DNA from 2 places in the Candidatus Merdisoma sp. JLR.KK011 genome. Region 1 is predicted to be linked to the other one. Evidence: predicted binding sites of a transcription regulator. Region 1 holds the regulator's gene; the other holds the start of a gene.
The links. The regulator NrdR, encoded in region 1, represses ribonucleotide reductase genes. The targets are predictions, from matches to a motif close to CACAANATNTTGTG.

Region 2: nrdD (anaerobic ribonucleoside-triphosphate reductase) is a predicted target of NrdR. The motif match lies at 2,930-2,943, and genes of this name have one in related genera.

The regions. Positions count from the first base shown of each region.
Region 1 is NZ_JAYWSZ010000003.1:1,931,501-1,936,227, forward strand. Features, by position in the region: gene VV089_RS10430 (YqeG family HAD IIIA-type phosphatase) at 1-203, opposite strand, end outside; partial or broken gene VV089_RS10435 (DMT family transporter) at 213-1,115, opposite strand; gene nrdR (transcriptional regulator NrdR) at 1,115-1,567, opposite strand; gene VV089_RS10445 (PRC-barrel domain-containing protein) at 1,870-2,118, shown strand; gene VV089_RS10450 (SIS domain-containing protein) at 2,224-2,805, opposite strand; gene VV089_RS10455 (sugar ABC transporter substrate-binding protein) at 2,825-3,856, opposite strand; gene VV089_RS10460 (ABC transporter permease) at 3,920-4,727, opposite strand, start outside.
Region 2 is NZ_JAYWSZ010000003.1:2,393,172-2,397,898, reverse strand. Features, by position in the region: gene nrdG (anaerobic ribonucleoside-triphosphate reductase activating protein) at 1-551, opposite strand, end outside; gene nrdD (anaerobic ribonucleoside-triphosphate reductase) at 697-2,874, opposite strand; gene VV089_RS12800 (IS66 family transposase) at 3,156-4,727, opposite strand, start outside.

The DNA of each region.
Region 1 (4,727 bases):
AGCTTTCGTAAACGCTCAAAAAGGGCGATGCTGCGCTGGTCAGCCGGGGCATCATGGGGAACCAGCGTGTTATCCACATCAAAAAGGACGCCGCGGTATCCTGCCTGATACAAGCCTTCAAAATCAATCTCGTAGGTGGAAGCGATATACTCCCTGGGATACAGGCCGCCAAAAACGGAAAAGCCCTTTGGAAGCTCCGACACAAGAATTCCCCCCACAATCAGAACGGCTCCCGTCACGCCTGCCGCCGTAACCGGCTCCTTCAGTACAATTGCCGCACAGACCATGGTCACAAAGGGGTTCAGATAGATGTAATTGTTGGTGTTCACTACCCCGATCCGTTTGATGGCAATATTCCAGGTAATGTAGCAGACAGCGCTTCCAAGCACCCCCAAAAACAGCAGGCAGAATATAACGTCTCCCCTTACAAGAGGCGAAAGCGGCGGAAGGCCCTTCCCCCATAGAGCGGCGGGCGCTGTCAGCAGCAATGCATAAAAGAGCATTTTCCTTGTTAAAATCCAGTTGTCCATATGCCCCACATAGCTTTTGAGAAGCACGGAGTAGACAGCCCAGGACAGGGCTGCCAGAAGGGAAAGGGCATCTCCCAGGGGATTCAGCTTCAGCACAAAGGTTCCGTTAAACACCACCAGCACAACGCCTGCAATGGCAATGAAAAAGCCTGCCCACGTCCGCCCGGACAGTTTCTCGTCCCTGGTAAATAAATGAGCCAGAACAGCCGTAAAAACAGGGGCCGCCGCCAGGATAATGCTCACATTGGCGGCCAGGGTATAGGTCAGGGCCGTATTTTCAAAATAGTAATACAAAGTGATGCCGGAAAGGGAGAGGGCAAAAATCCCCAGCTCCTCCTTCACTCCCCCCGGCTTTTCCACTTTCCGGGTATAGAGCATCAAAACTACCCATGCGATAAAGAAGCGCATCAGCATAATCTGAAGCGCATCGTAATGATTGAGCAGGGTTTTCGTCGCCACAAAGGTCGTACCCCACACGGTAATGGTAAGCAGGGCAAGGATATGCCCTGCTGCCTTTTTTCTGTCTGTCGTCATTTCCAAGTCTCTTTCTGTCTTAACATGTTTATTTATAAGCTGCCGGGACATTATTTATCCAGCATCTTCTTTAATTCGCTTAAAAATGTATTCACATCCTTGAATTCCCGGTACACGGAGGCAAAGCGCACATAGGCCACGGAATCTAAGTCCTTCAGCTTGTCCATCACCATTTCCCCGATGACGCAGCTTGCTATCTCCCGCTCCTCCCGGTTAAAGATCTCGCTCTCGATGGCGTCGATCACGCCGTTAATGTCCTTCAAGGGCACAGGACGCTTATGGCAGGCACGCAGGATACCGTCCTCAATCTTGCTTCTGTCATAAGGCTCCCGGTTATTGTCCTTCTTAATCACAATAACGGGAATCGACTCAATCTTCTCATAAGTAGTAAAGCGTTTCCCGCAGGAATCGCAGAGACGGCGGCGGCGGATGGAGCTGTTATCGTCTGCCGGTCTGGAATCAATGACCCGGGTGTTCTCCTGGCTGCAATATGGACATTTCATAGCGTATCTCCCTCTTTTCTCCTGGCTCTTCCGCAAAATCACTTCTGTGGCAGACATCCGGGCACGCCTATGCCCCGCCAAAAGAAACAGATTTTCCGGCATTTTGCTGTAATCTGGCAAACCGCCCTCCACAAGAGCGATGCATCTATCTAAGTATAGTACATGTTCTTCTTTTCTGTCAAACCTTATGTAAAACATTTCTCCACTTCGATTCTGTTTTCAAGTGTTCCTCCAAAGCCGCAAAGTTCACACCTTTCCCCCTGAAAGCATATGATAAGGAAAGACCTTCCAGGGAGCTTCCCATGACCTTCTGTGAACTACGTGAAAAAGACGTTATCAATATCTGCGACTGCAAACGCTTAGGCTGTGTGTCGGATCTGGTATTCGATCCGAAAAACGGCTGCATCCAGGCCCTTGTAACCTCCAGCAATGAAAAACTCTGGGGACTTCTTGGAAAAGACTGCGAGTATGAAATCCCCTGGTGCAAGATCAAACAGATTGGGCCGGATATTATTCTGGTAGAACTGGAGCACGATAAGGGACGCCCTTGATATTCTATCCAGATATACTTAAGGCTGCCGGGAAATAAGATTTCGGACTTTTCTGATATCTTATCTCCCGGCAGCCTTAAGTTTTTATACTTCCTTATTCAGCTGTCAGCAATGGGCCTTTATTCCCCATTCTTTCATAATCACATACATCATCAGATGGTTCAGAATCAGATGCATATCCTCCACCAGCTGCATATTTCCAACCGGCACATGGAAGGTAAGATCCGTTATCTTAGAAACCCTGCCGCCGTCAAAGCCTACCCATCCTATGATTTTCGCCCCCTGCTCTTTTGCATAAGTAAGGGCGTTTATCACATTTTGGCTGTTGCCGCTTCCGCTGATGCCGATGACCAGATCCCCCGGCTTTACCTTATTGCGAAGCTGGAACGAAAAGATATCCTCATAGCCGATGTCGTTTGCTATGGCAAGCACCGTAGGCACGTTGTCGTTCAGGCAGCATATCCGGAATTTCTTATCCGTATATTCGGAGATTCCCTTGTTAAAATCATTGGCCATATGGGAGGCCGTGCTGGCGCTTCCTCCATTTCCGAACACATAGACCGTCGCCTCCTTTTCATAGGCCGACACCAGTTCCTTCAGCAGCTCGTTCACAAGCGTGACATCCAGTTCCTTCAGCAGTCTGATTTCTTCATCCACATAATTTTTAATCGAGCCTGTATAATCCATATGCGTTCAATCGTCCTTTTTACTGAAAATCCGCTACATTGTCTTTGGTCACAAGGGTACTGTCAATATTGAGGCTCTCTGCCTCACTGCCGCTTAAGAGCGCGTCAACAATTTTAATCGCTTCCACGGCGTATCCTTTTTCATCCTGCTTTACGGTTGCGCCCAGACGTCCCTCGGATACTGCCTGCAGGCCGCCCTCAGTTCCGTCGATAGCAAATACCTTTACCTGATCCTCCTTGCCAGCCATCTCGATTGCCTCAACTGCACCCATGCCCATGTCATCATTTGCCGCCAGAATCACCTTCAAATCCGGATAAGCCACCAGCCAGTTCTGTGCCACGGTCATTGCATTGTCTTTGGACCATTCTGCCACCTCGGTTGCCACCAGGGTCGCACCCTCCTTTGCCTCAATCGCATCCTTAAAGGCCTTTACACGATTCTCGGAATGGAAGTTTCCTGTAGGGCCGCTTAAGATTGCAACCTCCGCATCGTCACAGAAGCCCTGCTCAATGGCATAGTCCACTACAACCTGTCCCTGCTGATAGGGATCTGCGTCCACATACCAGCTCGCTCCGTTATCTTCAATATGCCCCGTCGTAACTACCACGTAAATGCCTTTGTCCAGAGCTGCCTTTACCACTTCTACCGAAGCCTCTGCATCTACCTGCTGGAATACAATGGCATCATATCCGGCTGCCGTGCAGGTCTCGATCTGATCGTTCTGGGTGGCTGCCGTATTTTCGGAATCAAAATAGTCTACCGTGAACTTGTCCGCATACCCCTTTGCCGCTTCCTCAAACTGTTCTTTTACAGAAAGGCAGAAGGTATCTGTAAAACTCTTGCAGAGGAATGCTACCTTGTAGGCGCCCTCACTGCCCTCTGCCGCATCCGCCACATTTTCCGCCGCCTCTTCCGCCTCCGCAGGCGCCGTTTCTTCTGTCTCTCCCTCGGCCGGAGCCGGTGCATTGCTGCTCTCCTTGCTTCCGCCGCATCCGGCCATGGCAGCTGCCATTACCACCGTAAGTAACACTGCTGTCAACTTTCTCTTCATATTCTTCATCCTCCTTTTTTATTCATTAACCCTTACAGGATTAATTTCACCCTTTTGCTTTTCCTACTCTTTTTTTCCTTTGGTCACAATATCCAGAACCACTGCGGCTACGATAATCAGTCCGGTGATAATCATTTGATAATAGGACTGTACCGACTTCAAGGTTAAAATGTTGGTGATAACGCCGATGATAATGGAGCCAATCACACTGCCGTAGATGCTTCCCACGCCGCCGGACAGGCTTGCGCCGCCGATAATAGCCGCCGTGATCGCATCAAACTCCAATCCTTCCGCCTCTGCAGGCTGTCCGGAATTCAGTCTCGTCATAAACAGCGCTCCTGCAATCCCCACAAAAATCCCGTGAATCAGATAGGTTTTAATAATTGTCCATTGATTGCTGATACCTGAGGCCGTAGCTGCTTCCGCATTGCCTCCAACTGCATAAATATACCTGCCCAGGCGCATTTTCTTTAAAACAAACCAGGTAACTGCAATGCAAAGGAACATGATTAGCACGGAATAGGGCACGATTCCCTGTATCCTTCCCTGGCCCAGCCTGGAAATATTTCCGATGTTATAGATCGGGGTTCCCCCTGTATAGATATAGCAGATGCCTCTTCCTGCCTTCATCATGGCAAGGGTTACGATAAATGCCGGTGCATGAAACTGCGTCACAATCACTCCGGAGAGAAAATTCACTGCCATTCCCACGGCGACCGCCGCCAGCACGGCCAGAATTCCCGCCAGCATGCCATTCATGCCTCCCTCGGCCAGATTTTTATATGTTCCTACGCAGATACATCCCGTCAGCGCTACCACTGCGCCCCCGGACAGGTCTGTCTGCCCGGCTATAATCAGCAGGGTAAGTCCG
Region 2 (4,727 bases), 460 kb from region 1:
ATATTGCCGCTTCCCATGGTTCTTCGCCAGGTTCCGGCAAGGGGAACCATATGACCGCTTTCTAAAGACTTCGGCATGTCGATGATGTTCTGGTTGGAGGAACCGCGGAAGATTAGGCCGGGGTCTTTGAGGGATTCTATGAATTTTCCGTCTACCAGGACATCGAGGCAGGAGAGAATCTCTCCTACGGCCTGTGGGCTTTTGGTGCGGCCGGACAGAAGGTCCTTTTCCAGGGTGAAGCCGGTGTAGCACCAGATGGTTTTTTCGGGGAAATGCTGCCGTACCAGCTTTACCAGACGAAGGATGTCCGGCTGGTTTTCCGGTTCAAAGGGCTCCCCTCCTAAGAGGGACAGGCCGGCCACATAGCCGGGGGACAGGGCGGCGAGGATCTCTTCTATGGTTTTGTCTGTAAAAGGGGTGCCGTAGGCAAAGTCCCAGGCTTCTTCGTTGAAGCAGTTTTTGCAGTGGTGCCGGCATCCGCTGACGAAGAGGGACACCCGGACGCCGGGGCCGTTGGCAATATCGTTTTTTTTGATGACTGCATAGTTCATGGGGAAGTCCTTTCCAAAAGGCTTTGTGGCTGAAAAACGTGTTATGGGGCAAAAAAGAGCTGCCGCCGGGAAAGTGCCCTGCGGCAGCCTTGCTGTCTGCTGATACGGCTTGTGCAGACTGTGTTGTTTTTGTATGCGGTGCTGTTTACAGATGAAGCACGCGCTCTTTGATCTCCTGGGTACGTCCCTGGTTCCAGAACTGGGTTCCGATGTAGCCGCAGGTACGCCGGGCTACGTTCATTTTATTCTGATCTGTGTTGCCGCAGTTTGGACATTTCCAGATGAGCTTGCCATGCTCGTCCTCTTTGATCTCAATCTCTCCGTCGTAGCCGCAGACCTGGCAGTAGTCGCTCTTGGTGTTCAGCTCTGCGTACATGATGTTGTCATAGATAAAGCGCATCACGGAGAGTACGGCGTCCAGGTTGTTCTGCATGTTGGGAACCTCTACATAGGAGATGGCTCCGCCCGGTGAGAGGGCCTGGAATTTGGCTTCTAAGGCCAGCTTGTCGAAGGCGTCGATATTCTCGGTTACATGGACGTGATAGCTGTTGGTGATGTAGCTCTTATCCGTCACGTTCTTTACAATGCCGAAGCGCTTCTGCAGGCACTTGGCAAACTTGTAGGTGGTGCTCTCCAGAGGCGTGCCGTAGAGAGAGTAGTCAATCTGCTCGGCAGCCTTCCACTTAGCCGTGTATTCGTTGAGCTTCTTCATAATCTCAAGGCCCAGGGCTTCGCCTTCGGGCTCTGTGAGCTTCTTGCCGTTGAGGCTGTAAACGCATTCCCAGAGGCCTGCATAGCCCAGGGAAAGGGTGGAGTATCCGTTGTGGAGATACTTGTCAATGGTTTCGCCCTTTTTCAGACGAAGGAGGGCGCCGTGCTGCCAGAGGATGGGAGCTGCGTCGGAAAGGGTTCCGCTTAAACGTTCGTGGCGGCACTGCAGGGCTCTGTGGCAGAGCTCCATCCGCTCCTCAAAGATCTCCCAGAACCGATCCATATCGCCCTCTGCGGACAGTCCGATGTCCACCAGGTTGACGGTGACAACGCCTTGGTTGAAGCGGCCGTAGTACTTGGGCTTTCCGTTCTCGTCTACATAGGGAGTAAGGAAGCTTCTGCAGCCCATGCAGGTGTAGCAGTGGCCGTCCCCGTTTTTGTCAATCTTGTTCTGGAGCATGATTTTTTCAGAAATGTAATCCGGAACAAGGCGCTTGGCCGTGCATTTGGCCGCAAGCTGGGTCAGATAGTAGTATTTGCTGTCCTCGTGGATATTATCCTCCTCCAGGACATAGATAAGCTTTGGAAAGGCCGGGGTAATCCAGGTGCCCTTTTCGTTTTTTACACCCTGGTAGCGCTGGCGCAGGGTTTCCTCGATAATCAGAGCCAGATCCTTCTTTTCCTGTTCGTTCTTGGCCTCGTTCAGGTACATGAAGACCGTGACGAAGGGGGCCTGCCCGTTGGTGGTCATTAAGGTGACTACCTGATACTGGATCATCTGGACGCCGTTGCGCACCTCTTCCCTGAGACGCTTCTCTGTGATGAAGTCAATCTCTTCCTCGGTAACGGCCTCGTGGATGGAGTGAAGCTCATCCGCTACCTGCTTGCGAATCTTTTTCCGGCTGGTATCCACAAAGGGGGCCAGATGGGTCAGGCTGATGCTCTGTCCGCCGTACTGGCAGGAGGCTACCTGGGCAATGATCTGGGTGGCAATGTTGCAGGCGGTGGAAAAGCTGTGAGGCTTCTCAATCATGGTGCCGCTGATAACGGTTCCGTTCTGGAGCATGTCCTCCAGGTTGACCAGATCGCAGTTGTGCATATGCTGTGCAAAGTAGTCTGCATCGTGGAAATGAATGATTCCCTGATCGTGGGCAGACACAATCTCCGCAGGAAGAAGGATCCGCTTGGTGATATCCTTGCTTACCTCTCCGGCCATGTAGTCCCGCTGTACGCTGTTGACCGTGGGGTTCTTGTTGGAATTCTCCTGCTTGACTTCCTCGTTGTTGCACTCAATAAGGCTTAAGATCTGCTCGTCGGTGGTGTTGGACTTGCGGACCATGGCCCGGCGGTAGCGGTAGGTGATATAGCGTCTGGCTACATCAAAGGCCCGCTGGTTCATAATCTGATCCTCCACCATGTCCTGGATCTCTTCTACGCTTAAAGAACGGCTCATATTCTCTGCAGCGCTCTCTACATCCTCTGCAATCCGCTTGATCTGGATAGGGGTCATACGGGCGCTGGGAACTACTTTCTCATTGGCTCGGGTTACGGCAAGGACGATTTTTTCAGCATCAAATTCAACCTCGCTGCCGCTTCTTTTAATAATTTTCATAAAACTTCCCTCAATTTCTACTGTCGCTGTAATATGTGGTGACGAAACCTATTGTAACAAGATATAGTGGTGTTGTCAACAGTGATTACAAGATATTGTTTGCCATGTTTATAAGACTATAGGAAAATGTGAGGAAAATCAAGGGTTTCGGGCGAAAAAAATTTTGGAAAAGAGAAGAAATACCGGTATGCTCAAGGGGAAGAAGGTTACTGTTCAGAGGTCAGCTTGTGATAAACAAACCGATGGTGTAGACTAATCTTAGTCGAAACCATCGGTTTTCTTTATCCAAATATCTCGGATACTCTGTTATATAAATTTGATTCTTCGTTTTGGCGTATCTGAATAAGCATGCTCATGCATTCACAGAGATACTCGATGGACTCGAATCCCCTGAATGACACAGCCTGCTGCTGCTTGCGCTTATATCCTCTAAGCAGACGCTCCGCTTCATTGTTTGTAGCCGGAACTCTGTGATCATGCAGGAACAGAAGATGGTTGGACATGTATTCTTCCATCCGCAGATACAGGTTGTATCCGTCCTTATAATACTCACTTGCTGGAATGTATTCGTATTCCTCTTTCGCTTTTTGCAGTATTGCCCGGTAGCGTTCTTCATACTCCCTGACCTTTTCGGTGTCAGGAGGCGCCTCTTCCGGCAGGCCGTTCCGGTAGTGGATCATTTCCTGTACCAGAGCACGCATTTCCTTGTTCCAGGTCCGGTCAGCCTCATTATCTATGCTGTCCTTCAGATAGCGGAGGACATGCGCAAGACACTCCTGGTGTTGTGCACCATAGTTATAAAAGGTTTTCTCATGATCGTGAACCAGGATTCCCTGGTAATCTTCGACCGGGGTGCCTTTTACTCCTTCGTGCCCTTTTTTCCTGCGTGCAAAATACATCGCTTTTCCATCCGGGGCAGCGCACACAAATACATAAGCATTTTTTCCGTTTTCCTTTGCGTTGGTACAATCCGTATGAAGGACGGGGCTAAGCAGCAGATCGGCAAACGTCGCTTTTCGTTCCTGTTCCGTTTTTTTGGCAAATTCCCTGCCAAGCTTATTAACCATGCCCTTGGATATGCTGAGCCTGCCATCAGTCAAATCGGAAAGGAATTTCCTGCTTTTGTCGATGGAAGTGCAGCAGTCGTTATTCAACAGAAACAGGAAGGCCTTGACGCTTCCACCATAATTCACCTCGTCCACAACGCCGGGAGGAAACTCCGCATGGATCCGCTCGCCGGTTTTGGAATTATAATACACATCTGCGTGGTATTCCGTGACCTCCAGTATCGTACGTATGTTGACCAGCTGTTTCACGATCGTTTTTGAAGTCTTTTTGAAATCCGGATCTTCCAGCACTTCCCGGGGCGGCGGCAGCAGAACCGGATCCGTGGCAGGGATCTGCTTTTTCCTGCGGTGTCCCGGATGTCCCGGCTGGGCGCCCGGCTTACGGCCGCTTTTTTCCCGGCCGTTGGAGATCTTCTTGCGGCGGAGCGTTTTGGAAGAAGGGATGGAGGAATTTTCATAATCCCGGTTGATTTGCGCCCTCAGCTTCAAGTTCCTGCCCTTTTCCTCTTCCAGCGCCGTTTCCAGCCCATAGATCTTATGGCGCTGCCGGGTTGCCTTGTCCAGTGCGGCGTCTCTCTGTCTTTCTGCCTTTATGGCACGCCTTTCCATTCGTTCCAATTCTTTTCGCAAGGCCGACAGCTTTCGCTCGCATTCCTTTTGAAGTTCTTCAAATATCTCAAACCATTGATTGCGGACGGAAACGGTTTCACTGCGGGCACGTGAAAGCTCGTCCTTCAATTTCCGGATTTCCCGTTCCAAAGAACGTAATTCTTTCAGGTATTCCTC